Regions from separate parts of the Ruegeria sp. CH10 genome, predicted to be linked through region 3. Evidence: riboswitches for the same ligand, from Rfam matches in the RefSeq annotation. Region 3 holds a riboswitch; each other region holds the start of a gene.
What was found. A riboswitch is a leader RNA that binds a small molecule or an ion and turns the genes downstream of it on or off. The one in region 3 is predicted to bind cobalamin.

Region 1: linked by a shared signal. The riboswitch ahead of ACRZ94_RS08440 (DUF1636 family protein) and the one ahead of nrdH (glutaredoxin-like protein NrdH) in region 3 are both predicted to bind cobalamin.
Region 2: linked by a shared signal. The riboswitch ahead of ACRZ94_RS11000 (DUF1636 family protein) and the one ahead of nrdH (glutaredoxin-like protein NrdH) in region 3 are both predicted to bind cobalamin.
Region 4: linked by a shared signal. The riboswitch ahead of ACRZ94_RS12645 (hypothetical protein) and the one ahead of nrdH (glutaredoxin-like protein NrdH) in region 3 are both predicted to bind cobalamin.

What each region holds. Positions count from the first base shown of each region.
Region 1 is NZ_JBQFQY010000002.1:417,406-425,181, forward strand. Features, by position in the region: gene ACRZ94_RS08410 (helix-turn-helix domain-containing protein) at 1-312, shown strand, start outside; gene ACRZ94_RS08415 (AAA family ATPase) at 633-1,268, opposite strand; gene ACRZ94_RS08420 (hypothetical protein) at 1,326-2,084, opposite strand; gene ACRZ94_RS08425 (hypothetical protein) at 2,322-3,149, shown strand; gene ACRZ94_RS08430 (hypothetical protein) at 3,397-3,741, shown strand; gene ACRZ94_RS08435 (NAD(P)-dependent oxidoreductase) at 3,937-4,893, opposite strand; cobalamin riboswitch at 5,038-5,245, shown strand; gene ACRZ94_RS08440 (DUF1636 family protein) at 5,329-5,718, shown strand; gene cobW (cobalamin biosynthesis protein CobW) at 5,715-6,770, shown strand; gene cobN (cobaltochelatase subunit CobN) at 6,774-7,776, shown strand, end outside.
Region 2 is NZ_JBQFQY010000003.1:162,165-169,940, forward strand. Features, by position in the region: gene ACRZ94_RS10990 (ABC transporter substrate-binding protein) at 1-560, opposite strand, end outside; gene ACRZ94_RS10995 (ABC transporter ATP-binding protein) at 579-1,364, opposite strand; gene ACRZ94_RS11000 (DUF1636 family protein) at 1,361-1,717, opposite strand; cobalamin riboswitch at 1,819-2,018, opposite strand; gene ACRZ94_RS11005 (DUF3299 domain-containing protein) at 2,120-2,908, shown strand; gene ACRZ94_RS11010 (GMC oxidoreductase) at 2,981-4,438, shown strand; gene ACRZ94_RS11015 (hypothetical protein) at 4,435-4,890, shown strand; gene ACRZ94_RS11020 (glycosyltransferase) at 4,902-6,047, opposite strand; gene rfbC (dTDP-4-dehydrorhamnose 3,5-epimerase) at 6,327-6,857, shown strand; gene ACRZ94_RS11030 (NAD-dependent epimerase/dehydratase family protein) at 6,893-7,776, shown strand, end outside.
Region 3 is NZ_JBQFQY010000005.1:235,889-243,664, reverse strand. Features, by position in the region: gene nrdE (class 1b ribonucleoside-diphosphate reductase subunit alpha) at 1-697, opposite strand, end outside; gene nrdI (class Ib ribonucleoside-diphosphate reductase assembly flavoprotein NrdI) at 679-1,092, opposite strand; gene nrdH (glutaredoxin-like protein NrdH) at 1,108-1,329, opposite strand; cobalamin riboswitch at 1,410-1,601, opposite strand; cobalamin riboswitch at 1,728-1,937, shown strand; gene ACRZ94_RS15965 (hypothetical protein) at 2,143-2,265, shown strand; gene ACRZ94_RS15960 (metal ABC transporter ATP-binding protein) at 2,265-3,023, shown strand; gene ACRZ94_RS15955 (metal ABC transporter permease) at 3,016-3,918, shown strand; gene ACRZ94_RS15950 (metal ABC transporter solute-binding protein, Zn/Mn family) at 3,915-4,811, shown strand; gene ACRZ94_RS15945 (hypothetical protein) at 4,878-5,234, opposite strand; gene fdhD (formate dehydrogenase accessory sulfurtransferase FdhD) at 5,244-6,104, opposite strand; gene ACRZ94_RS15935 (hypothetical protein) at 6,101-6,394, opposite strand; gene ACRZ94_RS15930 (FdhF/YdeP family oxidoreductase) at 6,397-7,776, opposite strand, start outside.
Region 4 is NZ_JBQFQY010000003.1:485,130-492,905, reverse strand. Features, by position in the region: gene ACRZ94_RS12675 (prephenate dehydratase) at 1-545, shown strand, start outside; gene ACRZ94_RS12670 (SRPBCC family protein) at 722-1,189, opposite strand; gene nudC (NAD(+) diphosphatase) at 1,231-2,211, opposite strand; gene ACRZ94_RS12660 (bifunctional 2',3'-cyclic-nucleotide 2'-phosphodiesterase/3'-nucleotidase) at 2,387-4,267, shown strand; RNA gene ffs (signal recognition particle sRNA small type) at 4,307-4,405, shown strand; gene ACRZ94_RS12650 (alpha/beta hydrolase family protein) at 4,432-5,289, opposite strand; cobalamin riboswitch at 5,430-5,651, shown strand; gene ACRZ94_RS12645 (hypothetical protein) at 5,732-6,139, shown strand; gene ACRZ94_RS12640 (protein-tyrosine phosphatase family protein) at 6,141-6,644, opposite strand; gene ACRZ94_RS12635 (DNA polymerase III subunit gamma/tau) at 6,781-7,776, shown strand, end outside.

The DNA of each region.
Region 1 (7,776 bases), on a different contig from region 3:
GGGTTTCGTGTAAAATCTGCACGCAAGCTCCAGAATATGACGCAGGCTGAACTGGCAGAAGCAATAAACAAGTCTTTTGAGACCGTTTCCAACCTAGAGCGTGGAAAGACCGCACCAAGTTTCACTACACTGTGCGATATGTCAGCAGCGCTCAACGTCGAGTTGAAATATTTTTTTGACTTTGACACGGAGTCCACATCACCGCAAAGAAGCCGCATGCTTAGCGAACTGGACGCGATCACTAGATCAGCAACCGATACCCAATTAGCTCTGATTACAGAGCTTGCGAAAGTAGCCGCTTCGAAGGCTTAGGAGGCGTCAAGCTTAGCGCACTTGTCCATTAGCAAATGCGCTGCATAACGTGTAGTCATGTCGTCGAATGGTGATCACACGGGCATAGTGCCTTGCTCGCGTTTGGAAGTTGGAACAAAACATTACGCAAAACTATGCCACCTATTCATTCTGCGCGGCGTCGTCTTATATCATCAACGTCCTCCGCGTCAGTTCCGCCAGTTTCTCCTTGCTCAATGCTGAAACAAATACGTGTCCGGCAACATATTCGATCTACTGAAACCTAACCATAAGCATCTGTTAACATACAAAAAGCGCCACCATTCGTGACGCTTTTTCTTTCATGCAGCTTTACGCTTTCTTGCATCCATTACAATGCGCTCAAGTTGCCTCAACACACTTCTTATGTCCCCATTCTCATGCTGAATAGCTTCCAATATTTGTCCATCGGTAAGCGACATGCATTCATTGGAGAATATTCGTTTGCAGAGCGGTAACAGTGCTTCAGGCGACAACGCGGGCATTTCTATGATATCGCAACGGCTTTGAATTGCGCCATCGATGCGGTGCAGGTGATTAGTCGTAAAAACAAATCCGTGTGTACCCGAATACCGATCCATAAGCGCACGCACCTTGGCTTGTTGTAGTGGATGAACAAGGTCGAACTCATCGAAAACAGCGTAGGCGAAACTCTGTCCGGACATTTGCCAACCACGTTCGACCAACTCTAGTTGATCCGATTCAAAGTCAGCGCCGTTCAGTACGTCAACGTCCATTTCAAAGCCTGCGCTAACCTCTTGTCTCGACTGATTTGCTACGACATGCGCAGCTGCCGATTTTGAGCTTCCGAAAGGCCCGTACAGCAAAATGTCCCCTGATGCTGCGCCAGTTGCGTATTTCTCAAGTTTCTTGCGCGATATGTCCGTTTGAAAGACCAAATCGGCAAAGGTCGTTGGCTTGTATTTGTTTGCAAGCATTTTTCCATTCCTTTGATTAAATGGGCGGGAAGTTTGCCCCGCCCGTGTGCATTGAGATCAAGCGGCTTGAGCCTGCTCAGCGGCAATAGCTGCTGCTTGTTCGCTATCGAGTGCTTTTTGGGTTTGCTTTGATTCGACTTCTTGCTGTCGGTGCTTTTGACTTTGTTCTTTGCCTACTTGCTCAAGCGCAGCGTTAACGACTGAGTTTGCACTGGTTTCGTAGACCATGCTGTAGCTGCCATCTGCTTCCTGTCGCATGACCGCAACGAACAAGCTATGTTCCGCACCGTCGGCGGCTTTGCGGGTCGGTGCGTTGATCTTAAAAGGCTCGACAAGCGCGTCGATTTTGCTGAGCTTCTCTTGGGCAAATGCAATGTTGTCTTTGCGCACTTGTGCAGGTGTTTTACCGTTTGGCTTGGAACGACGCAGTTCTTCGATACCGCCACGCTTGGAAATAAACGTACTCATACTTTCGCCTGGCGACTTTTCATCGGCGGCGATTGTGATTACGCGAGCATAGCCATAAGCGCGCTTCTGGAAGCTGGAGTCAAACACAGCGCGGACGATGCGTGTAGCAAGACTGGCACCTTCATTGAATGCGATTTTGTTGGCACGCAGGTGATCGTTAAGCGCCTTGCACTTAGGCGCATTGCCTTTCAATTCATTATGGAAATCAAGACACTCGCTGAGCAGCTCGTAGAGTTCTTCATTGCTGCGCTTGTAAGTGCCCCGCTCCCAGGTCTCACGCTTTTGCGCTAGCTCAATGGCCTTGGTTTCGATGTAGGTTGCGATTGAGGTGTTAATTTTGTTGCTCATGTTAATCTCCGTTGTTTGAGCTTCGTTTCTGCCGCTCTCATCAGCGACAATCACAACGTAGCAGCCGCTAACCCACTATCTGGATATCTGTGATAATATGTGTATTAGTGGGTTAATGTTTGCACCTCAAAATCAAGTCTCAAACGACGACTGGCGATGACTGATCGAGCCCCTCTCAAAACACTTCCGACTGATTTTAGGAGGAGCGATCTCTGGGCCACCAAAGTGGGCTTTTACATGCTGTGGGTCGAATATCTTGCACTAAGCCCGAGCTACGAGCTGGCGCGCCTGTATCAGTCTGGCAAGTTGACACCTGAACAGAACAAGAAGTTGCCTGAAGACTTCGACAAGATACTAGCGGTATTTGACGATTTCGGCGACGTACAGAGAGTCCTTTTCTTAGATTGGTGGCGAGAGAGAGGAATGGAGCTATGCGGTTTTCGCGGAGAAAAACCAAAGGTTTCGAAAATCGCTGCAATAGGTAAGAAGCGCGAGCCTACAGCAGCAACTTTTGATCGCGTAGCTGACTATCTCAACGACGATTGGATCGCTCAGGGGAGTCAAAATACGTTACTCGTTGCAGTCCCAATCGGCTTACCCAAATCGCGTATCGCAAAGGAAATTAACGCCTTATTGGACACCTATCCAAAGCGCGACAAAGTACTTTCACCACCAAATCCAAAGTACATTTTGGCCGGTAAGCGGCAAAACAAAGACATGCTGTTTCGGTATCTTCATGTATTGCGCTTCAAGGCGTTACACCCATCGCTTGAACTTTGGCGGCTGGGTGTTCGTTCAAATGTCAGTGACACCTACAGTCCAGAACTCGAGCACGATGCAAAGGTCATCGCAAACGAAGACAGCTATGATCGTATGATGCTGACCATACTGACGAGTCGAGCCATTCAAAGAGGCCGACTAATAGCTGAAAACGCAGCACGCGGAATTTTCCCAAGCTACAGCAACTGCGCGCATGCCGTCGAGTTCGACTACGGAGAGACTAACAAGTTGTTTCAATCTCGGTACAAGTGGCAGAAAACGCAAGCTGCTAAAACACGACGATAGCGTCAAAGCTATGCTACAATAATCTGCACTACTGGGATGGCAACCAACGCTTGTTAAACACTCTGTTCAACACATACATTTGTGAAAAATCCTGCAAGGGGATTTACACAAACTGTAGCACACTTTAAAATTTTCCACATAACTCATTGTTTCAAATATGTTTTTATATGGTCAAGTTATTGCAAATCCGTGTACACCGGTTCGATTCCGGTACTCGCCTCCACTACTTTTCAATGGGTTAGAAGCATTGGCAATTTCTGCCGAAGCGCATTTTACAATCCATTTTACAATTCCGTTCACGCTTTGCTCTCCTTGGCCTCACTTAGAAGCGTCAAAACGTCATCAGTTTCACCCGGCGAAACCTGCGCGTAACGCTCAATCATTGCCGCAGCAGTGCGCAGAGAGCCTGACTATCGAACTGAGGATAGCGCCACCCAGCGAAACAGAGGAAGATGACGCGGACGAAACCGTTGATGAGAGTGAAGCCGAAATCTACGATCAATTGTTGGAAACGCAAAACCAGTTGATCTTCCCAGAGCCTAGTGATGACCCAATTCTCGGGATACCAAAACTAAAAGATGATGAAGGTTAAGGCGATTTGGTTGTGAGAGAGTTCGCAACCAAATCCCGCAACAAATCCCGCAACATTTCTTGGTTACGAAGAATGTGAGATTCGCTTAAGTATCTGTTTTATTATCAATTAGTTCAGAGTGGGTTCGATTTCAAAACAGGTACTCGCCTCCACTTCTCCAGTTTTCGGCCAACCGACCAAAGCCCTTCGCTTGCGTCATTCGGCCCCACGCCCTTGGGGGATGACCTCGTATCCGGGTTCTTCGGGCTCATCGTCCAGCATCTCAGTCGGAAAACCCGGCGCGGTGATGTTCAGACCTGTGGCCTCTTCCAGCCGCTTGATGATATTGGGCGACAATTCGCGCGGGCCAAAGCGGGCAATCCCGTCGTCAAAGATACGGATCATCGCCGGGTTGATCTCAAGCGGGACCCCGGCCCGGTCGGCGACGTCCTGAAACAGGCCGATATCCTTTTTCACAAGGTCCATCGTGAACGAAATATCGCGTGAGCCGTTCAGGATGACCTGGCTTTCGGTCTCATGCACAAAGGACGTGCCAGACGAGATCTTGATGGCCTCGTAGGTCGTGTTCAGGTCCATACCCGCAGCTTTGGCCGTCACCAGCGCCTCGCAGCATGTGATCAGGTTGGCCGTGGCCAGATAGTTGGTCATCACTTTCAGAACCGAGGCCGTGCCCAAATCGCCGGTATGCAGCACCCGGCGGCCCATCGTGGTCAGGAACGGCAGGATGCGCTCAAAGGTATCGCGGTCACAGCCTGCGAAAATCGAGATATTACCCGTCGCCGCCCGGTGGCATCCGCCTGACACAGGGCAATCGACAGCCGCACCACCGGCCTTGATGACCATGGCGCCAAGGCGCTTGACCTCGGCCTCGTCGGTGGTGGACATCTCCATCCAGATTTTGCCCGGACGGACCTCGGGCAGCATCTCTTGCATCACGGCGTCTGACGCGGTCGGGGAAGGCAGGCACGTGATCACCGCCTCGCAATCGCGCATCAGCTGGGCCGGTCCCTCGGCCGCTATGGCCCCTTTTGCCACAAACGCTGCGACCAAATCCGGATTGAGATCGTGAACCGTCAGATCAATCCCGTTGCGCAACAGCGAACCTGACAGCTTGCCGCCGACATTGCCCAGCCCGATAAACCCTACCTTCATGCGACACGCCCTCCCGCTTGTGTTCTGGTTCCATGCCAGCACGTTGGCAACCGGGGATCATGCCGCCCAGCGACGCAGACAGGTCGCTTTTTACCCGCCCTGCCGCGGATCGGCGCGACTCGCTTGACAAGCGGGCCAACACTGCCGCATGTCGCTGTCGTTGGTGTCTGCATGTGCAGATGAAAAGGGAATGCGTCAGCGGGTCATCCGTCAAACGCAGCCGCCCCCGCGACCGTGACCGGAGAGGGTGCCCAAAGCCACTGGCCCAATAGGACCGGGAAGGCGGGACATCTGCCAGAGTGATCCTCTGACATCCGCAAGCCGGGAGACCTGCCAGCGCCCGAACTAGAAACCGGACGGGGTGATCCGGTGTCGGGTCCATGTACCGACGTGGCCCGCATGAAACCCCGTCCCCCGCGAAGAGGATTTGGGGGGATGAGAGACGTGACCGAAAGCGCGCCAGTCGAACTACTGGTCTGCACCACCTGTCGCCGTGGCCTGCCGGTTGAGGATGACGCCCAACGGCCCGGCACCTTGTTGCACAAGGCGCTGGCAGAGGCCGAGTTGCCCGAGGGGATCGAGCTGAAACCGGTCGAGTGCCTGTCGAACTGCGATCAGGGGTGTTCAATCGTGCTGCGCGGTGGCCCTGCGCGCTGGACCTTTGTCTATGAGAACCTCAATGAAACCGACCATGTCGAGACCATCATCGAAGGCGTGACCAAATATCTCGCGACCGAGGACGGTCTGGTCAAATGGCGCGAACGCCCTGAACATTTCCGCAAAAACTGTGCGGCCCGCATTCCCCCGATTGGAGCCCTGAAATGAGCACTCTTGAAAAACTTCCCGTCACTGTGATCACCGGCTTTTTGGGCTCGGGCAAAACCACCTTGGTGCGTCACCTAATGCAGAACCCGCAGGGCAAACGTCTGGCCGTTGTGGTCAACGAGTTTGGCGATGTGGGTGTGGATGGCGACATCCTGAAATCCTGCGCCATCCCGGATTGCCCGGCCGAGAACATCATGGAACTGGCAAATGGCTGCATCTGCTGCACCGTGGCCGATGATTTCATCCCCACGATTGAGGCGCTTATGGCGTTGGAGCCGCGCCCGGATCACATCCTGATCGAAACCTCTGGCCTCGCCCTGCCCAAGCCGTTGCTGAAGGCGTTCGACTGGCCCGATATCCGCTCGAAGATCACTGTGGATGGCGTGATCGCGCTGGCCGATGCCGAGGCCGTCGCCGCCGGTCGGTTTGCGCCCAATGTCGAGGCGGTGGATGCCCAGCGTCTGGCCGATGACTCGATTGATCACGAAACACCCCTGTCCGAGGTGTTCGAAGATCAGATTTCCTGCGCCGACATCATCCTGCTGACCAAGCCTGATCTGGCTGGCCCCGAAGGCGTGGCCAAAGCCAAAGAGTTCATCGCAGCCGAGGCTCCGCGCCCCCTGCCTGTCGTCGAGGTCGCCGAAGGCGCTGTGGATGTGCGCGTCGTGTTGGGTCTGGAGGCCGCGGCAGAGGATGACATGGACGCGCGTCCGTCGCATCATGACGGCCACCACGATCACGAACATGACGATTTCGAAAGCATCATTGTCGAGCTGCCGGAACAGACCGATCCTGCCGATCTGGTGGCGAAAATCGAACGCCTGGCAAATGAGAAGAACATCCTACGCGTCAAAGGTTATGCCGCCGTACAGGGCAAACCGATGCGTCTGCTGGTGCAGGCCGTGGGTGCGCGCGTCCGTCACCAATATGACCGCCCGTGGGAACCCGGCGAAGAGCGTCGCTCGCGTCTGGTCGTCATTGCCGAGCATGACGACATCAAAGAGGCTGAAATCCGCGATATCCTCGTGGGCGTGACCGAGGCCGCCGAGTAAGCCATGCACGTCGTCTTTCGCGAAAGCCACGGGTTAGAGGAAACCGAAACCCCAACCGATCTGGGCCAGAGCCCTGCGGATTTGGTGGTGCTGTCCTTTTCGGACAGCGACCTTGGCGCTTTTGCGGCGGGCTGGCATCGCGGTGGCGGGCCCGAAGGGCGCATGCCGACAATGCGGCTGGCCAATCTGACGGCGCTGAAACATCCCCTGTCCGTTGACACCTATGTCGAACAGACGTTGGAGGGGGCAAAGGGCATCCTGATCCGTCTGATCGGCGGGGTGCCCTATTGGGCCTACGGGTTGCAGCAGGTTCTGGCGCTGGCGCAGGCCAAGGGATTGGCTCTGGCCGTCCTGCCCGCCGATGGGCGCGAAGATACACGATTGGATGAGTTTTCCACCCTGCCCGTCTCAACCCTGCGCCGTCTGGCGCATCTGTGTGACACGGGTGGCGAAGTTGCAGCGCAGGCCGCGCTGGCGCAAATGGCATTGGCCGCCGGGCTTTATGCCGGGCCGGTGATGGGTGCGAAAACCATCCCCGAATGCGGTGCATGGTGCCCGGATCGCGGCGTGATTCCGATGGATGAAGCGTTCTCTGGCGATGCCAAACGCATCCTTGTGACCTTCTACCGCGCCTATCTGACATCCGCCGACACCGCGCCCGTTGCGGCTTTGATCCGCAGCCTGCGTGACCGTGGGTTCAATGCGGTTGGCATGTTCGCGCCATCGCTGAAAGCGCCGGCAGCTGCCGAGTGGCTGCGGGAAAACATCACCGCACTGAAACCATCGGCAATCATCAACGCCACGTCTTTTTCGGGCAAAGGCGCGTCGGGCACTTCGCCCCTTGATGCAGGCAATGTTCCTGTGTTTCAGGTCGCGCTGGCCACCTCGCGCCGCAAAGCCTGGGCCGAGGCCGAACGGGGTCTGTCGCCCGCCGACCTTGCCATGCACGTGGTGCTGCCCGAGGTGGACGGGCGTATTTCGGCGGGCATCGCTTCGTTCAAGGAAC
Region 2 (7,776 bases), on a different contig from region 3:
GTTTGCGATTGAATCGCGGCCAGTTCCTCTTTCCAGCCAGCGACCAGCGCCTCGGCCTTGTCTTCGACATGCATGACGGTGCCCAGACGCAGAACGTCGTCAAACAGCAGGTCCATGCTGGCCTCGGGGCGGTCCTTGTCCAGATGCACGCAGCTTTCCGTCAGGATCATGGTCTTGATGTCAAAGGGTGCAAGCGTGTCGGGGGTCACGTCACCGCCCGGCTTCATGCCGTAGTACCAACCGGCAAAGAACAGATCGGGCTCTACCGCGACCAGGTTTTCAACGGTCGGGTATTTCGGGGCCAGCTCAGGGATGTCACCGCGCAGAGTGTCAAACTCGGGGCTGGTTTTGTACCAGCCGGTGATGCCGGTCAGGCCCACGATCTTGTCCTGCAGACCCAGCGCAAAGGCCATGTCGGTCATGTTCATGTCATGCACGACCAGACGCTCGGGCTGGGTTTCAAAGACCAGCGGTTCGCCGCAATTGTCGACCGTGACCTCATGTGCCGAGGCACCCCCCGCAATGGTGGCCACGACGGCAGCAGACCAGAGTTGTTTCATGTGCAATAGTTCCTTGGGTTAAGTTGAAACAGGTGTTCTTCGGATATCCAGGGCCGGGATCATCCGGCCTTCGTGCTGAAAGCACAGGTAATCGACACCAAACGTGTCGCGCACATGTTCGGGTGTCAGCACGTCGGCCACCGTGCCAAAGCTGGTCAGACGTGTGGATTTCATCAGCGCCACATGGGTTGCGAATTCCGGGATCATGACCAGATCGTGCACGATCATCACAACCGTGATACCCAGTTCAGCCACCAGCGACAGCATCCGCCCCTTGGCATCCGGGTCCAGATGGTTGGTGGGTTCATCCAGAAATAGTAGGGCCGGGTTTTGGGCCAACGCGCGGGCGATATGCGCCCGCTGACGCTCACCCCCGGACAGTTGCGCCATGCGCTTGCCCGCCAGAGCGCCAAGATGGGTCAGGTCGAGTATCCGGTCCAGTTCAGCCGCGTGTTCAGCCGCAGACCGGTCGGCGCGGATCGGGATCTGCCCAAGGGCCACATAATCGCGCAGCTCCAGCCGTCCGTCAGGGTATTCCTGCTGGCTGACAACGGCGATCATGCGGGCGCGTTCGGTGGCCGACATCTGTTTCAGGCTGCGCCCGCCGACACGGACATCGCCCAGAACCAGATCAGCCGCACCGCATAGCAGGTTCAGCAGCGTTGTCTTGCCTGCCCCATTGGGCCCCGCAATGGCCAGAATTGCCCCTTTGTCCAATTCGAACGAGACGCCCTGAAGCAGGACATCCCCGTTCAGGGCGTAATACTCCAGGTCTTCAGCAACCAAAAAGGGAGGGTGAGTCATGGTCGCCCTCCAAACTCCAGTCGCGGCATGCGGGACAGCGTCTTGGTATAAAGCGCCCGAGGCCGGTCCGTTGCGCTGGTCCAGCCATCAACGCTTTGCTGGTATTGATGGGCAAAGGTGGCCAGCGCGTCGATGTCGCGCTGCGTGCGGATGTCGCCGAACAGGTATTGCGCCTTGCCCACCGCCTGAAACCCAACCGTTATTGGCCGGGCACAGCCTGCCATACAGTCCACGGTGCGCACCGCAAACCCCACAGGCAGCTTATCTGCAAGCGCTGTTTGAATGGCCTCTGCGCTCAGTTCACCTTTGCAGGTCGTGCAGATCAGAATGACATGATCAGATTTTTCCGACATCCTCAGGCCCGCCCGTCAACAGCGGCCACAGAGGGTATCGATCGTCGAAACACGCGCCAGTCGTGTCATCATAGCCTCCTTCCAGGACGCCCCGCCCCGGGTTGGTTGAACACATGATGGCAGGTCTCCTGACTTGCGGGTCGTGGCTTTGCCATCCTTCCCAGCCGCTGGGCCAGTGGATATTTGGCATTGCTCACCGCTTACAGTTGCGGGGGCAGTCACGGACTTGGCGCCTGTTGGCAAACCGCACCGTATTCCCTTTCTCTTCCCCTTGCGGGGAACCATCGTCAGATGGACTGCCCCAGTTCCTGCGATGGGTCAATGATAAAGTTCTCAGTTTGACAGTTTCCGGAGTGGGCGGGCGCAGATAAACTCTGCGCGTGCCCGCGGAAAGAGGCTGGAATGATCCCGTCTGATCGGTACAGTCGGGACATGCGCAATTGGGTTCACATTCTGGCCTTGTTGGCCCTGGGCTGGTTCGGCACTGCGGCCGCATCGGGCCAGGTGTTGGATTGGTCTGAACTGCCAGATCCCGCTGCCCAGAATTACGAGGACCCGTTTCGCGCCCTCACGCCCGAACAGTTCGATGATGTCATCTTTGCCCTGCGCCTGCGGGGCAGGTTGCAACAGGGTGCAGGCAGCGACGAAGAGCGCCGGAAATGGCAGATGCTTTTAACAGAAACCGAGGCCGCTCTGACAGCCGATGCAATAGATGTGGATTGGCTGCTGGATCAGGTGCAGGCGGTCACGCAGCGCCGGGATAATGCAGGATCTGCGGGCAATCCCGATCTTGATGGCCAGACCGTCACGCTGATGGGGTTTGCCATCCCTGCGCCGCCGGATGCGGATGGGCAGAGTGTCGTCTATCTGGTGCCACAAAGCGGGATGTGCAGTCATCTGCCCGCGCCGCCGCCCAATCAGATGATCCGGGTCCGGTTGAATGTCGACTGGACGCCCAACCATGTCCATCAGCCCGTGCGGTTGACCGGAACGCTCAGCATTGATCCGTCCGCGCAAAACGTGATGGTCGTTGACGGGATCATGCCCATGCGCACGACCTTCCTGCTGGAGTCCGATCACGTCGAAACCCTGACTGCACAGGAGGAGCAGTTGAACTGGACCCAAAGCACCAAGGATCACTTCCGCAAGGCAAACCGGCGCAAAAGTGGCGGCGCGCAAACTGCGGACTAAGGGTTGCGTCCCCGCGCTTTGTTTATTTGACAAAGCCCCGCGCGCCGTTACCCTGAGACATCTTTTTCGTGTATGAGTAACGTGGTTCGCGCCTCGCCAGAGGCCATGGTTGAACAGATGAAACGCATTGACCTAGCACAGGTTGCGTCCCGGCACTGGGATGTTGTGATCGTTGGCAGCAGCTTTGCGGCAATGTTCTTTGCGCATGGTTTACCGCCCGATCTGGATGTGCTGATCGTCGAACAGGGCGGCATGCGCCCCCATGATACGCAGCTGCGCGATGGCTGGCGACCGGGTGAGCCGATCGCACAGCGCAACACATCCGGTTTGCGCAAGGACTGGCTGAGCTTCATCACCTTTGGTGGCAATTCGAATTTCTGGTGGGGGGATACGCCTCGGTTTCACCCTGATGATTTCCACCTGCGCACCCGGTTTGGCGTCGGGGTGGATTGGCCCTTTGGGTATGAGGACCTGACCCCGTATTATGAACGTGCCGAAACCCTGATGGAGATTGCGGGCGGCGGGTCTGACCATATCCTGCCCCGCGACAAACCCTTTCCGCATCCTCACCACATACAATCGCGCGCCGATCAGGTGCTGCAGGCCCATAGCAATGCGTGGGTGCCGCTTCCGACCGCGCGGGCAAACGGGGGGACGCGGCCGACATGCTGCGCAAATGGCGTCTGCGGCATTTGCCCCATAGATGCAAAATTCACGATCCTGAACGGATTTGAGCATCTCGCACATCCCCGCGCCCATTATGTGCTTGAGACCGAGTTCCGCGCGATTCTGCTGCAGGGTGGGCAGGCCACGCATGGGGTGCTGCGCGGGCCGGATGGGAAAGACATCCAAGTGCGGGCCAGCGCCTTTGGGCTGGGGGCCAATGCCATTTTCAACGCGGCAATTCTGTTGCGGTCCGGTGTGACGTCTCCGGCGCTGGGCCGGTATCTGAACGAAGAGGCCTCGCAAACCGTTGTGATCGATACGGCTACGCTGAAAAACTATTTTGGCGGAACGTCCGAGACGAGCCACGGCTATCACTTTTATCACGGTATCGACCGCTCCGAGGCGGCGGCAGTGCTGATCGAAAGCTCGAACGCGCCCGCCAATATCCGCGAGGAACCGGGTAAATGGACCAACCGTTTGGTCCTGACCCTTGTGGCCGAGGACCTGCCCATAGCCGAAAACCGCGTTCTGCTGGAAGGTGACGCGCCGGTGATCGAATGGACGGGCCACCACCCTTATGCCTTTCGCGGTCTGCAACGCGCGCTGGATGGGTTGCCCGACATTATCCCAGATGTGCTGGATAAGGTGAGCGCGGGGCGCATTCAGCCTTCGCAGGCGCATATTCAGGGCACGCATCGGATCAGTACGGACCCCGCCGAGGGGGTGGTGGATGACTATCTGCGCCTGCACGAGGCCCCGAACGTCTTTGCGCTGGGCGCCGGGGCGTTCCCGACCTGCTCACCGGCCAACCCGACCCTGACCCTGTCGGCATTGTCACTGCGCGCAGCCGGGGTGGTGCGATGAAACTGTCCAGACGCAGCGCATTGTTGGGGGGTGTTTGTCTGGCGGCAAGCGCGGGCGGGCTGGCGTTTGCCCTGCGACCGGGCGGCGTTGCAGCCCATGCTTCGGAGGTCATCGCGCGTGTCTACGGGGCCGAAATCGCAGCCCACCCCGCCGCGCAGGAGTTTTGCACGGCCTATGAGGCTTTTGTGATCGCCAAAGGTCTATCAGGTCAGGCGGTCAACACTGTCTTCAACCTCCGAGCCGGGTCGCTGCCTTATATTGCTGATGAGACCAAGAAAATGAGCCGCTCTATTGTGCAGAAATTCGCGACCTCGACCAATGTTGTGCTTGCACATGAATTGGGGATCGAACTGGAGTTCGTGGGAATTTTCCACCCGGTGGAAAACAGTTGCAGCAACCAACTGTCCTATCTTGGGTTGGTCTGGGCCGATTCTGTCGCCAGCGCCGGGTAGTCGGCGTTGTTTCAGGCCGGGGTTCTTTCATCCGGCTGGGCTGGCTGTTTGTCTGACAACCGTTGCGCAATTTGCGCCAGGGCTTGCCGCCGATCTGTCATGGCTGCCGTTTCGGGCAGGTTCAGATGGCCCAGAATGTCGGCCCACCGGTGCAGCCAATCGTGTTTCTGCAACGCGTTTTGCAGGTTGATCCGACGCATACGATCTTGTTCCGCCGGATCATCCAGGATTGAGACGATCCTTTCGACGGCGCGATCGGGGTCTTCCGGCAGGCGCAGAACTGACTCGGGCCAGTCGAAATAGCGCGTGTAATCCTCGGTCTCGGGGGCATAGCCCACTTGGATGGCCCCGCCGGCAAGACCTTCGACATGGCGCGGGCCCCATGCGATGTTGCCTTTTTTCTGGTCGTCATGGCCGATCTTGGCGATATCCACCATGAAAAGCTTGGAATGCTGAACCAGATTGGCCAACAGGTCGCGATGCACCTTGTGCTGCGCCGTTGTGGGCGGCTTGGTGGCAGAATCATACAGATAAAACCCCTGCCGATCTGCGATTATCTTCAACAGGCGATCATGCAATTCGGGGCGCCTGCGACCCATGCAATACAGGTCAATGGGCCGATCCACATACAGGTTGCGTGGGGCGAACCGCACCATATCCGCAGCACCGGGCAGGTGAATGACAGGTTTTCCAGTGATCCGGCGCAACGCTTCGCAGGATTCTGCAAAGGCGCTGGCGATCAGGTCAAATTTGGACAGGGACCGGATCAGCGGCAGGTGTTGATCGATGCTGCTGGTCCAGACCTCTTCCAGCACACAGACCGCAAGACCGCAGCGCGCGCGCCAGTCCGGCACCGCATCCAGCGCCAACAGTTCCAGCGGCTTTTGCGCGTTACAAAAGAACAGATCAAAATTCCGGGTCAGAGGCGATTTCTGCACCCCCGAAGGCCAGTATTGAAACAAATCGCTGCGCCGTGACAGCCACCGTTTCGGATTGAAGGGCAGAGTGCCGTTTTGCCGTGGCGCGCAAATCTCGGCCGTTTCAATCTCGGCAATGACGTCTTCGAATTCGAACCCCGAACACCGCGATACGTTGTCATTCAGATTGCGCTGCGAAAACATCAAAACGCTACGTTCAGGCGGGGCAGATGCGGTCACATGCATATCCTCAAACAAATAAATCACCGCGAAATACACATGTGCGGTGCCGGCTTTTTAACAAATTACGCACGGTTCTGCGCCAGCACCTAGGGGATTCCTGCGGGACGGGTCGAAAACCGTGGAAACCAAGCCGATTGTCTGATTAGTTTTTGGTATTGCCCTTAGATGCCAATACGGGCGCAGCGCATCTTTCGTTTCGCTGCACCGTGGCGTGATTTGTGATCGGGGGCCTGCGTGTGGTTAAATGGTTGCGGTCGACAAAGGCGGTTTATTTTAATGATTTTCACAGAAACACATCTGCCGGGGGCCTATGTGGTCGACCTGCAGGAAATCTCGGATGATCGTGGATTTTTTGCCCGTGCCTTCTGCGCAGATGAGTTTGAAAAACACGGGCTGAAACCGGCAATCGCCCAGATAAACCTTTCGTTTAACGAGAAAAAAGGCACGCTGCGCGGATTGCATTACCAGCAGGCCCCGGCGCATGAGGCCAAGTTCATGCGCTGTATCACCGGCGCGATTTACGATGTGATCGTGGATATGCGCCCCGACAGCGCGACCTATTTGCAGCATTTCGGGATTGAGCTGTCGGCCGAAAACAGGCGCGCGCTCTATGTGCCCGAGATGTTTGCGCATGGCTATCTGGCGCTGAGCGATGGCGCGCAGGCGTACTATTCCGCCAGCGCATTTTACACCCCGGGGGTCGAGCGGGGGATTCGATACGATGATCCTGCCTTAAGTATACAATGGCCCAAACCTGTAACGATTGTTTCTGAAAAAGACGCGAACTGGCCCCTGCTTCATCCCTAGGCCCTGTCGCGATTCCAAGGAAAGACGGCTGTCCCATGACAAATACAAAGGAAGAAAAGACAACAGTGATGGTGACCGGGGGCGGTGGGTTCATCGGTCGCGCAATCGTGACGGTGCTGGCGCGCAATGGGCACCGGGTGGTTGCGACATATCGCTGTGACCCGCCTCCGAAAATCTATGGCGATGTGCATTGGGTTCGGGTTGATGTGACCAATGCCTCGGATGTTGGGGCCATTATCCATCTGCACCGTCCCAGCCATCTGATGGCTCTGGCCTGGTACATGGGGCCCGACAACCAGCAATCGCTTGAGAATTTTCGCTGGTTGCAGCATTCGGTCGATCTGATGTTTGCCTTTGCGGAAGCGGGCGGCAAACGGGTGACCTTTTGCGGGTCCTGTATGGAATATGACTGGTCCGGGTCGGACAAGCTGCGCGAAGGGCAGACCCCGTTGAACCCGGCCACCGAATATGGCGCGGCCAAGGCGGCCATGTTCACGGCCTTTGGCCCCATGTGTAAGGCGCTGGATCTGTCGGGGGCCTGGGCGCGGCCCTTCTTTCTCTATGGTCCGGGGGAAAATCCAAACCGGCTGGCCGCAGATGTCATCCGCGCCCTTTTGCAGGGGCAAGAGGCGCTCTGCACTCATGGCAAGCAAAAACGCGATTTCCTGCATGTGGGGGATGTCGCCACCGCGATGACGGCCCTGATGTTCAGTGACCTGACCGGCGCTGTCAATATCGGCAGTGGCACGGCGATCCCGCTGGCCGATCTGATCCACGAGATCGGGCGCCAGACCAAGGCAGAAGACCTGATCCGTCTGGGCGCGCGCGAGGCCCGCCCCAATGATCCGCCGCTGGTCGAAGCGGACACCACCCGCCTGCACGACGAATTGGGTTGGAGCCCGAGATACACATTGAAAAC
Region 3 (7,776 bases):
ACAGTTTCATCACAGGGATCACGCCCGAGGACTGGTTTTCGATCCCCTTGATCGGTGCGCCATGCTCGCGGATATTGGTCAGCAGCAGCGCCACACCGCCGCCGCGCTTGGACAGTTGCAGGGCCGAGTTGATGCCGCGCCCGATGCTTTCCATGTTGTCTTCCAACCGCAGCAGAAAGCACGAGATCAGCTCACCACGTGACGCCTTGCCCGCGTTCAGGAAGGTTGGCGTGGCGGGTTGGAACCGGCCATCCAGAATTTCCTCCATGAAGGACAGGGCCAGCGCCTCATCCCCGCGCGCCAGTGCCAGTGCGGTCATCACAACGCGGTCTTCGTACCGCTCAAGATACCGTTGCCCGTCGCGGGTTTTCAGAGTGTACGAGGTGTAATACTTGAACGCGCCCAGAAAGGTCGGAAACCGGAATTTCTTGGCATAGGCCGAATCCCAGATCTGACGCATGAAGTTCTTGGAATACTGGTCCAGAACGGCCGCTTCGTAATAGCCTTCGGACACCAGATAGCCCAGCTTTTCATCCAGCGAGTGGAAGAACACGGTGTTCTGGTTCACATGCTGCAGGAAATACTGCCGCGCGGCCATGCGGTCTGCGTCGAACCTGATCTTCCCCTCACCATCGTAAAGGTTCAGCATCGCGTTCAGCGCGTGATAGTCCTGCTCATTTACGCTGCTGTCGAGCATTGGTGTCTCCCTAGTTTTTCAAGCCCGGCGCGGACGCGGGCGATGTCGGTGTCAGTGCCGGCCAGCTCGAAGGAATAGAGCAGCGGAACGTTGCATTTCTGGGCGATGATGCGACCGGACATGGCGTAGGTCGCACCAAAGTTGCGATTTCCAGCGCCGATCACCCCGATGATCCCGGCGCGGCGGGCCGGGTCGTTCAGAAACCGGATCACCTGTTTCGGAACCGCCCCGCGCCCCTCGCCATCGGCATAGGTCGGGCAGATCAGAACATAGGGGCCTTTGGGGTCAGGCAGCGGGTCCATCCCGGTCGGAATGCGGAAAGAGGTCAGCCCCAGCCGCGTCACAAAGCGGTGGGTGTTTCCGGATTTCGATGAGAAATAGACCAGCGCCGGGATCGGCGCGGTCATGGATCAGGCCAGTTGGGCGATCATGTCGGGGCGAAAGCCCGACCAATGCGCGCTGCCTGCGACCACAACGGGGGCCTGACGATAGCCCAGCTCGGTCACATGGGTCATGGCGCTGTCGTCCTGAGTCAGATCGACCACATCATAGGCGACGCCCTTTGCATCCAGCGCGCGGGTGGTTGCGGTGCATTGTACGCAGGCGGGTTTGGAATATACGGTAACGCTCATGTCGTCCTCTGTCCTTTAATCAAAGTCGAGGACGCTGCGGGGAAAATGCCCCAGAACACGCCCCCGAACCCTCCGTTCGTGGTTATCATTTGCGCCCGGCAGGTCTCCTGGCTTGCGGATCGTGGTTCGGACTGGCCTTCCCAAAAGCACGCTTTCAGTGGCGTGTTCAGCCGAACGATCCGCTTACAGTTGCGGGGGCAGCGCCGGTTTTTCACCGGTTTCCCTCTTAGCTTTCGACAGGAATCGAAAGAACCGAAGCAACACTATATAGAGTTTGGTTGCCACTTCTTGTCAATATATAGGGTGAAGGTCCGATAAATTTCTTTTTCGCACAAAACGTGCCCCGGCCACAAAATGGTGAAGTCCTAGTGTGATCTCTTGTCGAATCAACCCCGTTTGTGTTTTGTCGCCGTGATGGTTCCCTGACCGCGATCTGCGGGACGGGATAAAAGGGAATACGGTGCGGCGCTTTTCATGCCAAATCCGTAACTGCCCCCGCAACTGTAGGCGGTAAGCGACCCGAGATCGTCCACTGGGCCAAAGCCTGGGAAGGATCGGGACAGCGTTGACCCGCAAGTCAGGAGACCTGCCATCCGATTTTAACGTAGCTGGGCGGGGTGTCCCAGAGGGAGTAGACAGTGTTTCAAACGGTCCATGCCGTAAAAAGACGTGTCCTTGCTTGCCCCCCGTCCGACCGGAGGAGGCGAGGCCCATGTCAGTACAAAAATCCCCTGTCCCACAAGACGGGACACATGGGGTAAACGCCTTCCCCGCAGATCTACCGGGCTGCTTCGTCGCTTGCGGTGCGCAGCAATGATCAGGCGTGCCATGACCAAATGGGGCAGGTGCCTGACGGAATACAGCGTGACAGTTCTGGTGGCAGGCGCTTTGGCGCTGTCGGCGCTGTTGTGGCTATCGATCTATGCGGTGATCTGATGACAACTGTTCTGCAACTGCGCGACCTGACGCTTGGATATAGTGATCTGACGCTGTTTCGCCGCCTCTCAATGGATATTGAGGCCGGAACCACCCTTGCTGTGCTGGGGGCCAACGGCTCTGGCAAAAGCACGTTTGTCAAAATGATGCTGGGCCTGATGGACCCTCTTTCAGGCAGTCTGCACTGGCCACAGGGACGCCCGCGCGAAATCGGCTATCTGGCGCAGATGACCGAATTCGACCGGCGGTTTCCCATACGCGTGCGGGATCTGGCCGCAATGGGTGCGTGGCGCGGGTTTGGATTTCGGTCCGGACTGGACAATGCGGCGCGGGATCGGATGACCGCCGCCTTGGATGAGGCCGGTGTTCTCGATATCGCCGACCGTCCCCTGCATATGCTGTCGGGTGGCCAATTGCAGCGGGCGCTTTTTGCGCGGGTCATTATGCAGGATGCCCCTTTGATCCTGCTGGACGAACCCTTTGCCGCCGTTGACCAATCCACCGAGGAGCATCTGCTGAAGATCATCCGCCGTTGGCGCGACGAAGGCCGTGCGGTGGTTCTGGTCGTGCACGATTTGTCCTCGGTTCTGGATCATTGCAGCCATGCCCTGTTGCTGGGCGGGCAAGAGGCAACGCACGGGTCGGTCAATGAGGTGCTGACCCCCCACCGGCTGGTGACTCAGGGCTATATGTCGGAAAGCCAGGCCTCATGGATGTTCCGCAACAACTCCCCCGCATCGGAGAGCGCATATGTTTGATCTTTTCGCCGAAATGTGGAGCTTTGCGTTCATGCGTCGCGCTTTTGTGGCGACAACGGTTCTGTCGGCCTCGGTCGCGCCGGTGGGGGCGTTCCTTGTTCTGCGCCGCTTGTCGCTGGCGGGTGAGGCGATGGCCCATGCGATTACGCCCGGCATCGTTATCGGCTTTGTCACGGCGGGCCTGTCGGTCATGTCGCTATTGGTCGGTGGGCTGATTGCGGGCGTAGGCGTTGCCATTCTGACCGCGTTTCTGGCGCGCAGAACCATCCTGCGCAGCGATGCCAGCCTTGCATCTCTCTATCTGATCGCGTTGGCGGTGGGGATCTTTATCTTGTCGGCGGCCGGGTCTGCGGTGCCGCTGAAAAGCTTTCTCTTCGGCTCGATCCTTGGGATTGACGATGCCTCGATGTTGCTGGTGGGCGGGGTTGCGACTGTAACGCTGGTGGCGTTTGCCTTTCTTCTGCGCCCGCTGATCGTGAGCACATGCGACCCGGTCTATTTCGAAACCCAAACACGCTGGCCGTGGCTGGTGGATCAAGGTTTCATGCTGCTGCTGGTTTTGAACCTGCTGGCCGCGTTCAAGACGCTGGGTACGTTGATGGCTGTCGGTCTGATGATCCTGCCTGCAACGGCGGCGCGCTATTGGGCCAGCACAATCACGGCGCAGCTGGTTTTGGGCTTTGTCTTTGCCCTGTCCAGCTGCTGGATCGGGCTTAGCCTGTCCTACCTGTTTCCAAACACGCCCTCGGGCCCGGCCATTGTGCTGGTGGCGGGTGTGTTCTTTCTGATCTCGGCCATTTTCGGCCCCCTTGGGTTTGGCGGGCGGCTGCGCAAATCGTCCGTTTCAAAGAGCGTCCCCCTTGCGCAAATTCAACAGGAAGAGAGAGCAAAATGACTCTTATTAAATCCCTCTACGCCGGTATTGCCTCGGCGTCCTTTGCTCTGGCCGCATTTCCGGCTGCAGCTGCTGACGAAGACATCCAGATCGTCGCCAGCTTTTCAATTCTGGGCGATATGGTCGAAGAGGTCGTAGGCGATCTGGCCACGGTAACAACCATCGTTGGCCCCGATGCCGACGCGCATGTCTATCAGCCGTCGGTCGCCGACGCCAAGGCTGTGGCCCAGGCGGACATCATCTTTGTCAACGGTCTGGGATTTGAAACCTGGTCCGACACGCTGATCTCGGAATCCGGGACCGAGGCCACCGTGCATGTCGCCACCGATGGCATCACCCCGGTGAAGGTGGACGGCGCAATCGACCCCCATGCCTGGAACGCGCTGACCAATGGTGTGATCTATGTGACCAACGTGGCGGATGCGATGAAAGCGGCCATGCCCGAACATGCAGACGAGATCGCCGCCAATGCGGATGCCTATATTGCACAGCTTGAAGCTCTGGACGCCGAAACCAAAACCAAACTGGCTGACCTGCCGGCTGATCGCCGCACTGTTGTCACCGCGCATGACGCGTTCGGCTATCTGGCGGATGCCTACGGCCTGACCTTCCTGGCGCCCGTTGGTATCGACACCGAGGCCGAGCCCTCGGCCCAGGAACTGGCGGTACTGATTGATCAGCTTAAGGGCGAAGGCGTCGCCGCGTTGTTCGTTGAAAACATCACCAGCCCTGCGCTGGTTCAGCAGATCTCGGACGAAACGGGTATCGAGATCGGGGGGCGTTTGTTCTCGGATGCGCTGTCCGAGCGTGGTGGCCCGGCGACCAGCTATCTGGCGATGTTCCAGCACAATCTGGGCACGCTGCTGGACGCGCTGAGCACACCTGCGAGCTAAGTTCTGAACAAAATCGGGGCGGCCAACCATGCCGCCCCGTTGTTTCCCCTGTGGGGTCTTGGATGCTTATTGCGGCACTGGGTGCTGCGCAGAGATCGCGCAATAGGTCTGCCCCTCAATCGCATTGCATGTTCCATCGGTCATAAGCTCGGCCGTAAACCCGTCATTCAGCGCATCGCCATGGATCGTCACTCGGTAAAGCCAACGCATATCTTCCTCGGCGTGACCATGTTCGAACCCTGTCAGGGTCAGTGCGGTTCGGCCACAGCGCATGGCAGTGATTTGGATATCGGTGTCCTGCAAGATCGCACTGATCGTTTCAGCAGCGGCGTGGCAGTCCTGTGCCGTGTCCGTTTCCATAAGGGCAAAATGGGTCTGGCCACTGGCGCTGAGGGTCAGAATGATAAGGGCGGTTTTCAGCATGCTCAGCTCTCACGTCAAATCAATGGTTGCGGGTCCATGTGTTGCGGGCAGGATGCGATGCGGATGGGTGAACACCGCGCATTCGGATCGCCTGGCATTCGAAACAAGGGTGATCCCAGCCTGATCCGACAGCTCGACCGCCAGCGCGGTCGGTGAAGATACGGCAATCAGGATCGGACATCCCAGCGCGGCGGTTTTTTGCACCAGCTCAAGCGATACACGTGAGGTCAGAACCACCGCCCCTGTGGCCGGATCAATACCGTGACGGATCAAAGCCCCCAGCAGTTTGTCCAGCGCATTGTGACGCCCCACATCTTCGCGGACCATGATGATGCCCTGACCGGGCGTCAAAAACCCGGCCGCATGGGCCGACCGCGTGAGGTCGTGTAGATGTTGATGGGCGCGCAGCCCTTCGGGGGCGCCTGCCGCGTCGTCCGCGCGGATGCGCACGGAGTGCGCCGAGACGGTGGCAACTGCGCGGGTCGCCTGTTCCAGACTGTCAATACCGCACAACCCGCATCCAACCGGCCCCATCATCGCGCGCCGCCGGGCCGCAACCGTTTCTGCGGCGTGTGGCTTGAGCCAGAACCGCGCCTCAAGCCCGGATTTATGCGCGACCTGCTCATACTCTTCGATGTCACCGGGGCCGGTGACAAAGCCCTCGGTCATAGCAAAGCCGAGGGCAAAATCCTCAATATCGGCGGGCGAGGCCATCATCACGGCTGCGGTAGAGCCATTAAAAACCAGCGCCACCGGAACCTCCTGCACCAAATCCCGCATTTGTGACGCGCCCTGCGGATGCTGGCTGCAGCCCAGCTGTAATGAGGTGGGGTAGTGAACGTCCGATCCTTGGCGAAAAGGTGCAGTCATGGTCCAGAGACCCTGGCAAGCAAGTTATGGCCATGTTCAGTCAGCGAAAAGAACACGCGCTGCGAGCGGTCCTGTCTGTCATCCAGGCTGACCATTTGGTGTTCCTCGCTCAGCGCAACACATTCCCGCAGGACAAGCGCATGGGCGATCCCCAGCTTGGTGGCCAGGCTGCGGCTGTCATGCGACAGACCCAGATGGGCCGAGGCAAGAACGCCCGCCGCCAATGGGCTGAGACGATCCAAGCCGCGATCCAGCAGGGCCGAGACGGTTTCCATCAGCGCCTCGTCCATCCTCAGGCTCCTTGTATTTCAAAGCGCACCATCACGGATTTCGATGCGGGGGTGAAGCTTTTGTCGCCAAAGGTCTTATAGGGGACCAAGACGTTCAGCTCGGGGTAATAGCCTGCGACACAGCCACGTGGGATGTCATAAGGCACCAGCCGAAAATCGTGGGCGATCCGTTCAATCCCGTCATCGTGGTAACCGATCACGTTCACCCGATCCCCGGCAGCGGCCCCCAGCAAGGCGACATCCTTGGGGTGCATGAAGACAACCTGACGTTCGCCATAGACACCGCGATACCGGTCATCCATGCCATAGACGGTGGTGTTGTACTGATCATGCGACCGGAAGGTTTGCAGCACGAAAACCTGATCTTCATCCTGCGCCCGTTGCCATTCGGTCTGATCCGGCAGATCCGCGTCCGAGAAATTGGCCCGCGCAGTCGGCGTTTTCCAGTCTCGCGCGGCGGCGCTGTTATAAAGGTGGAAGCCGCGCGGTTTGCGCACGGCCTCGTTATAGTTGTCAAAGGCGGGCAGGACCCGCGCGATCAGGTCGCGGATTTTGTCATTGTCATCCGCCAGCGTATCCCAATCGACCACATCGCTGCCAACGGTCGCCTTGGCGATGCCCGCAACGATCCGCACCTCGGACTTCAGCTCTTGCGAGGCGGGCAGGTTGATCCCGCCCGAACCATGCACCATCGACATCGAATCCTCGACCGTTACGATCTGGCGCACGCCTTCGGAATTGCGGTCAATCTCGGTCCGGCCCAGACAGGGCAGGATAAAGGACAGTTTGCCCGGCAGCAGATGGCCGTGGTTCAGCTTGGTCGCCACATTCACCGTCAGGTCCAGATTGCCAAGCGCCTGCGCGATCAACTGGCTGTCCGGGGTGGCGCGGGCAAAGTTGCCGCCCAGCCCGATAAACGCCTTGGCCTGTCCATTCAGCATCGCGCCAATCGCGTGCAGCACGTTATGCCCCGGATCGCGCGGCATGGGCACGCCCAGCTCCCGCTCCATCCCGTCCAGCAGGGGGGCGGGGGCCTTTTCGTTGATGCCGACGGTGCGGTCGCCCTGTACGTTTGAATGACCGCGCACCGGACACAGCCCGGCACCGGGGCGTCCGATATTGCCGCGCATGAGCATGACGTTGACGATTTCACGGATCATCTGGACGGAATGCTTGTGCTGCGTGATACCCATCGCCCAGGTGGTGATCACTTTGTCTGCGGACATGTAAATCTCGGCAGCTTCTTCGATCTTGGCGCGGGTCAGGCCGGATTGTTCCTCGATCTGATCCCATGGGGTGCGTTCGACCAAAGCACGATAGGCGTCAAACCCATGCGCATGCTTGGCGATGAATGCTTGATCCAGAACCGGGGCGCGCGCCTC
Region 4 (7,776 bases), on a different contig from region 3:
ACATCACCGAAGCGCATTCGCATCTGGTTCTGCTGCCGCAATGTGCGGGGTTTCTGAAACAGCACAATATTCGGGGCCGCGTCAGCCCCGACAATGCCCGTGCCGCGCGCGAAGTGGCCGAACAGGGGGATTTGCATTCTGCAGCCCTCGCCAGTGAACTGGCGGGTGAGATTTACGGTTTGAACCTGCTGGCCCGGCATATCGAGGATCAGGACAACAATACCACACGCTTTCTGGTCATGTCCCGGCAGGCTGATGACACCCGGCGCGGCCCGCACGGAATGATCACCAGCTTTGTCTTTCAGGTCCGCAACATCCCTGCTGCGCTGTACAAGGCGATGGGCGGGTTCGCGACCAATGGCGTCAACATGACCAAGCTGGAAAGCTATATGGTCGACGGGTCCTTTACCGCGACACAGTTTTACGCCGATATCGTCGGCCACCCGGATGACCACAACGTGCGGCTGGCCATGGATGAACTGGAACACTTCACCACAAATGTCGAAGTACTGGGCGTCTACCCGGCAGCACAACCGCGCGGCTAAACCGGGCGTTTCACGCGATCTTGAACGATTTGTTCACTTTGCCCTTGTGCGATCTTTTATCCACAAAGCCTAGGGCGGCGGAATGTGACAGACCTTTGGCGTTTCAGGCAGCTAAATTTCCCGCAGAATGTCAGGAACACCCCGCTCCGTCCGAACTCACCGGGCGGATCACCCAGTCAACCTCCATGCAAGTGCCGCTCTTCAATTTCGCGGGCAAACTCGTTCAGGCGCAGCTGGAACCGGCGGCGAAACCGCGACTGACCCAGCCGCAAGGATTGCAACAACAGTCGGGCTGGCAGGGAACGAGCAGCCAAAGACATGTCGATGCTCAGACGTGTGCGGCGTTGAGACAGGGCCAGGAATTCTACAATTGTCACCCCGTTCATCCCTTTGCTGATCGCATCGAAACGCAACAAGGACGGGGGATCGCATTCCACCATCTCAATCGCCACATGGCGGGGTTTGCCCCGCATCCTGAATTGCGTTTCCCATTGCGTGCCCTGAACCACGCCCATGTGGCCTGACAGGCGACGTACTTCGATCCCGCGGCGCATGGCCATACGTTCGAACCGCTCAAAATCGGCGACCATTTCGAATACAGCATTGATCGGGGCTTCGATATCTTCGCGCGCTGTAAACTGCATGTCTCTTCGTGGGTCTCTTTAGCTATGGGCGTATTATTTTGTCAGTCCAGCGTATCCGCAAGCCAGTTTTGCAGCAGGAAATGCGCGATGGCCCCCTTGCGGGCGGGCAGCAGCTTGGGATGCTCACCTGCAAAGGCCTGCATCATCTCGGGCTTGCTGACCCACATGGCATCTTCGATCTCAACCGGGTCAATGGTGATCTCGCGCGACAGGGCCTCTCCGGCACAACCGAACATCAGCGAGGCCGGAAACGGCCAGGGCTGGCTGGACAGGTAGCTGACCGCACCGACAGGAACGCCCGCCTCCTCCATCACCTCGCGGCGCACGGCGGCCTCAAGCGTTTCGCCGGGTTCAACAAATCCGGCCAGCAGGGAATACATCCCCTCGGGCCAGCCCGGAGAGCGGCCCATCAGAACCGAATCCCCATGCGTGATCAACATGATCACAACCGGGTCCGTACGCGGAAAATGATGCCCGCTGCAAGACGGGCAAGTCCGCTGCCACCCGGCTTGCGTGATCTCGCTGGCGTCACCACAGCGGGCGCAGAACCGGTGGGTTTCGTGCCACCCGATCACGGCCTTGGCCGTCGCTGCCAGCTCTGCATCACGGGGGGACAGGCGGGTCATGATCCGGCGCAGTTCGGCAAACACATGGCCCTGCGGCAAATCCGGGTGCTGCTGCTCGGTTGAATCGACAAAGGCACCGACCTGAGACAGGTCCAGCCCCTGCGGCGACCATTTGGAGATGTCCATGGCAAACACCGGAGCCTCATCCGATATCCCCAGAAAAACCGGCGTTTCGATATGCCCGCCCGGCCCCCGACCAACCAGATCGTGCGTCATCGGGATCAGCGCCAGTTTATCCAGCCCGTCGCCCTGAACCAACGGCTTACCCTTCCACAGCAACAGACAGCTGGCCTTTGGATGGCTGTGCATCTGCGCCAATTGCCCGGAATCTCCGCGGATATGAGCCGCCCGATCCAGGCCCGAGCCGCCAAACGTCACAAGTTCCGCGTGTTTCATAGATGTTCCTTTGGGTCGTCAGCACAGGGCTGCCACGGCTGCGCACAGGTTGCAATGGCAATTGCCAGTACCCTGAAACCCGAAGTCGTCAAATTAACGCAGGCAAAGCTTACAAGTTGCATTAACTATACTTTTTAGCGAATAATCTTAACATATAACTTCTAATAGTAGAAATTTGACTTACTCTCCCCATCCGCCCCGCCCTGAAATCAGCATACGGATTTTAGGCACGTCTGATCTGCATATGAACCTGTGCGGTTTTGACTATTACACCGACACCCCGGACCCAACTTTTGGATTTGCCCGGACCGCGAACCTGATCCGCTCGGCCCGGGAGGAAGCCCAAGCCAGAGGCGCCCAGGTCGTTTTGCTTGATAACGGAGATTCGCTGCAGGGCACGCCGATCGGGGAGTGGGCCGCAGATCCGGATAACGGCCCGCATATCTTTATGCAGGCTGTTCATCAGCTGGGTTTTGACGCGATTGGTCTGGGAAACCATGATTTCGGCTTTGGCCTTGATGTTTTGGACCAAATTCTGACTGATGCCCCCTGCCCTGTTTTGTGCAGCAATGCGCTTCGTCGGGACGCGCGTCAAACCTGGCAAAGCCACGCAATCCTAACCCGCAAAACCGAAGTTGATGGGCAGCAGAGCGAAATTAAAATCGGTCTCTTCTCGGTCTTGCCGACGCAAACTGCCAAATGGGAGGCTCACAAGCTGCAAGGCCGCGTCGATCTTGAGGATATTCTTGTCTGCGCCCGCAAAAAAGTGACCAAGCTGAGGGTCGCAGGCTGCGACCTTGTCTTTGCGCTGGCGCATACGGGGCTGGGACCGTCTGATCCCGAACCCGATCTGGAAAACGCTATTGTCCCGTTAGCTGGCATTGACGGCATCGACGCGATCATCGCCGGGCATGCCCACCTGACGCTGCCGGGGCCGTCCTATGAGGGGTGGCAGCATGTCGACGCTGTGCGCGGACGTGTTCATGGAAAGCCCGTGGTCATGCCGGGATCGGCCGGGTCTTACCTTGGGGTGATCGACCTGAGTGTTCAGCAAGCCGCAGACGGGCGCTGGGTGGTCGCCAACCACCGGTCTGAGCTTCGATCGGTGTGCCCTTTGGATCCTTCCACGGAGGAATCCGTAACCGAAGACCCTGACCTGATTTGCCTGTTCGAAAAGGCTCATACCGAAACCCGCCGCAAAGCCGCGCAGCCGGTGGGACACACCGAGCAACACTTGCACAGCTATTTCAGTTTCTGCTCCGAAGACAGGGGTCTAGCGCTGGCCGCAGCCGCACAGGCCGCGGGTCTACGGCCTTATCTGCAGGGCACGGCCTATGCGCAGTTGCCGCTGATCTCGGCCATCGCCCCGTCTAAATTCGGTGGACGGGCCGGGCCCCGGTTCTTTACCGACGTGCCGGCGGGCGAGATTTGCCTGCGCCACGTCAAGGACCTGTATGTCTTTCCCAACGAACTACAGGCGCTGATCCTTGACGGCACTCAGCTCGGCGACTGGTTGGAAATGTCGGCCAGTGTGTTCAATCAGATCATACCCGGGCAGGAAACCGACTTGGTAGACCCCCGCCGCGTGGGCCATAACTTTGATATTCTTCATGGGCTCAGCTGCCAGATTGACCTGACGCAGCCCGCCCGGTTTGATCCGTCAGGGCAAACCATCCATCCCCAGGCCTCCCGGGTTCGGAACATCCTGTTTCAGGGCAACCCGCTGCGCCCTGATCAGCGTTTTGTGGTTGCTCTGAACAATTACAGAGCCAATGGCGGTGGTCACTTCCCGCATTTGGAGCGGGCAGAACGAATCCCCCTTCCGATCCTGTCAGTGCAGGAGGTCTTACAGGCCTATATCGCAGGCAACCTGCCACAGGACCCTTTGCACCATGTATCCCGGCCGTTTCGGTTTGCTCCGATACCCGGCGGCGCCACCGCACTGATCCGAACCGGCTCGAAAGCGACGCAACATATCTCAGAACTGGATGCTTATCGTCCGCAGGTGCTGGGCGAAGACGCCGAGGGGTTTTTACAAATCCGATTGGCCCTGTGACGGGTTGCGTTCCACCGGTTCCTTACTTATATCAAGCCCTGAGAGGTTGGCGCGGGCGAGCGCCTCGCCAACCTGGTCAGGTCCGGAAGGAAGCAGCCACAACGAGCCCCGCTTGGGTCGATGTCCAACCTCTCACTTCATCCCCACAAGAAGAATAATACGCGCTATGCGATCAGCTTTGGCCAGACGGCTGCGCTGCGTCGGGCGAACGCGCCGATATGGCCCACTTTGGTCAGACCGAAATCCCCCGGTGACAAGAGATGGCGGCGCGCGTGCGGTCCGTACAGATCGGCCAGCCGCCACACCGCGTTCGGCGGCACGACATCATCGTCGTCAAACGTGTACAAATCCACCGGGGTTCTCGATTGCGCCCACCCCGCGTCGGGCAGGGTTTGGCCGATCTCGGGCAGGTAATTGCGGGGCGCGGTGCACCAACGGCGCCATTGCCAATAGACGCTGGCTGGCAAATCAGCGCCAAAGCCCAAGGCTTTGCCCGGCAGATAGCCGAGCGCTTTTACTGCAAGCGGCGCATGACCGTACCAGAACAACAAAGCCAGCGCCCGGTAAGGCCAAGGATGGTCAGACACTGTCACAGGCCCGGAGCAGACACAGATCATACGGTCGATCAGATCAATATCCGGCTGAACAGGCCCCAACATACCACCGACGGAATGACCGATGCTCCACTGCTGAGCCTCGGGAAACCGTCTCCGCATCTCGGTTCGCGCCGCAGGCATATCGATCAAAGCCCAATCCGCCATTGTGACCGTGGATGCCTTTAACGGCCCCTTCAGCGAATGGCCAAAATCGCTGTAGTCATAGGTCATGCAAGCCATGCCCTGTTCGGCCGCCAACCACCGGGCAAAGTGCTGGTAATAGTCGCGCGGCACACCTGTCGCACCGTGAATCACAACGGCAACTTCAGGATCAGCCACCGGCGCATAAAGACGCGCAGACAGCGTGCCTGTGCCCGAGGGGAATTCGAAGTCCTGCGTCGATACAGTCTGCGCGGTGTCCAGCATGGCGCGGCTCCCGATTCTGAACCAGACGGTTCACTTTTCTATACCGGCCCGATTTCCCGACCCAAGTCAACAGGGGCGCAACATGACCATGCGTCCACCTCGTCGCGTCAATTGCGCGCTTGACTCGGGTCACCTGCACCCGCTAGCGATTGCGCGATGGTTCTCGTCCCCGATCTTCGGGGCGGGATGAAAAGGGAACACGGTGCGGTTCTGATTGGCTATGCCGATATGAACCAAGGCCGCGACTGCCCCCGCAACTGTAAGCGGTGAGCAATGCCAAAATACCACTGGCCGAAAGGCTGGGAAGGTCGGCAACGCGATGACCCGCAAGTCAGGAGACCTGCCATCGAACACAACTGTAACTCGGGCGGGGTGTCCGGGCAGGTCGTCAGTTCGCTGTCACACCTGATCTTTGCCCCGCTCAATGCGCGGAGGGCGCAGTATGATCTGGAAGACAAAGACGCACGAATTCTCAGCCACCCTATGCCAGAAAACCGGCAAGACCTGCCCGGCCCTGGCGCAGATGGCCCGCGCCATCGTGCAAGCCATGGAAAGCGCAATACCGGCCACATCCGACGATTTCGAATTTGAAGGCAGCGCAGAGCTGGCCCATTGCCCGCAAGGATGTGCTGTTCGGTATCGGGCGAACAGAGACCAAATCCTCATGTTCGGCGGGGCCGAGGCTGACGCCCCCATCGACGCGCTGGAGGACTACGCAGAAATGCTGTTCGGGCCAGAGTTCACCACCCGCCCGGCTCAGATGTTGCCGACGCCTCCTTGCGCAATGCTGCAAGTGTCGAAACTGGCAACCGGGGCGGCGGTCCGGCCGGAACAGCGGGTGGCTCTCTAATCTATCCTTCCGGGGTGGCGCGATGGGCTTGCACCGCCCATTCCATCTGACCTTCGGTTTCGACCGCACAAGGGCGAACCGCGCGCAGGCGCTTCAGCGCCGCGTCCGGCAACTCGCCCAGTTCGACCATCAGGCGTAGCACGACCATTCCCGAGCGTCCGCACCCGCCCCGACAATGGACCAGCACCCGCCCCGCACCGGCCAATACCTCTTTCGCTGCGGTGCTGACATCGGGCCAGACGGCCTGAATATCAGAGGGCGGCGTGCCAAAATCGGCAACCGGCAAATGCGCCCATTGGATACCCGCATCGCGAAGATCATCCCCAAGGCGAGAGGCGCCTGCCTGCTGCATCTCCGCACCAGTGGTCATCGAAATCACCAGCTTCGGCTGCCATTCCCGCAGGACCGAGAAATCCCATACGTAGCCCCCCGCCCGACCCGGCAGAGGCGACAGGGCAAGCAGCCCGTTTCCCACGTTCACTGCATGAATCGCAAAATGACTCATATGCGTGCCCCTTTTTTCAGATGCGCTTCTACGATGCGCAAAGCGCGATGCAAACCGAATTTCACCCATTGCGGCGGTGGACGCGGGCGGCGGGGGTCTCTACGCTGCATCGGAACCCGAATCCGACAGAGCCCCCATGACCGACACGCCCAGCCCCGCCTATCAGGTTCTTGCCCGCAAATACCGCCCGGAAACCTTTGCCGATCTGGTCGGTCAGGACGCCATGGTGCGCACCCTGAAAAACGCGTTCGAGGCGGATCGGATCGCGCAAGCCTTCATCATGACCGGCATTCGCGGCACCGGCAAAACCACGACGGCCCGGATCATTGCCAAGGGCATGAACTGCATCGGACCCGATGGTACTGGTGGCCCAACGACCGAGCCTTGCGGCCAGTGCGAACACTGCACCGCCATCATGGAAGGCCGCCATGTCGACGTGATGGAGATGGACGCCGCCAGCCGCACCGGCGTGAACGACATCCGCGAGATCATCGACAGTGTGCGGTACCGTGCCGCCAGCGCCCGTTACAAGATCTATATCATCGATGAGGTCCACATGCTGTCGACCAGCGCCTTCAACGCGCTGCTCAAGACGCTTGAGGAACCGCCCGAACATGTGAAGTTCATCTTTGCAACCACCGAGATTCGCAAAGTGCCGGTGACGGTATTGTCCCGCTGTCAGCGCTTTGACCTGCGGCGGATCGAGCCCGAGGACATGATCGGCCTGCTGAACAAGATCGCAGCGGCCGAGAACGCGCAAATCGCTGAGGATGCTCTGGCCCTGATCACCCGCGCCGCCGAAGGATCGGCACGGGATGCAACCTCGCTGCTGGATCAGGCCATTTCCCACGGCGCCGGAGAAACCAGTGCCGATCAGGTGCGCGCCATGCTGGGTCTGGCCGACCGCGGGCGTGTGCTGGACCTGATGGACATGATCCTGCGTGGGGACGCCGCCGGCGCGCTGACCGAACTTGGCGCGCAATATGCCGAAGGGGCCGACCCGCTGGCCGTGCTGCGCGATCTGGCCGAGATCACACACTGGGTCTCGGTCGTCAAAATCACACCCGATGCGGCGGAAGACCCGACAGTTTCCCCCGATGAACGCGCTCGCGGGCAGCAAATGGCCGAGGCC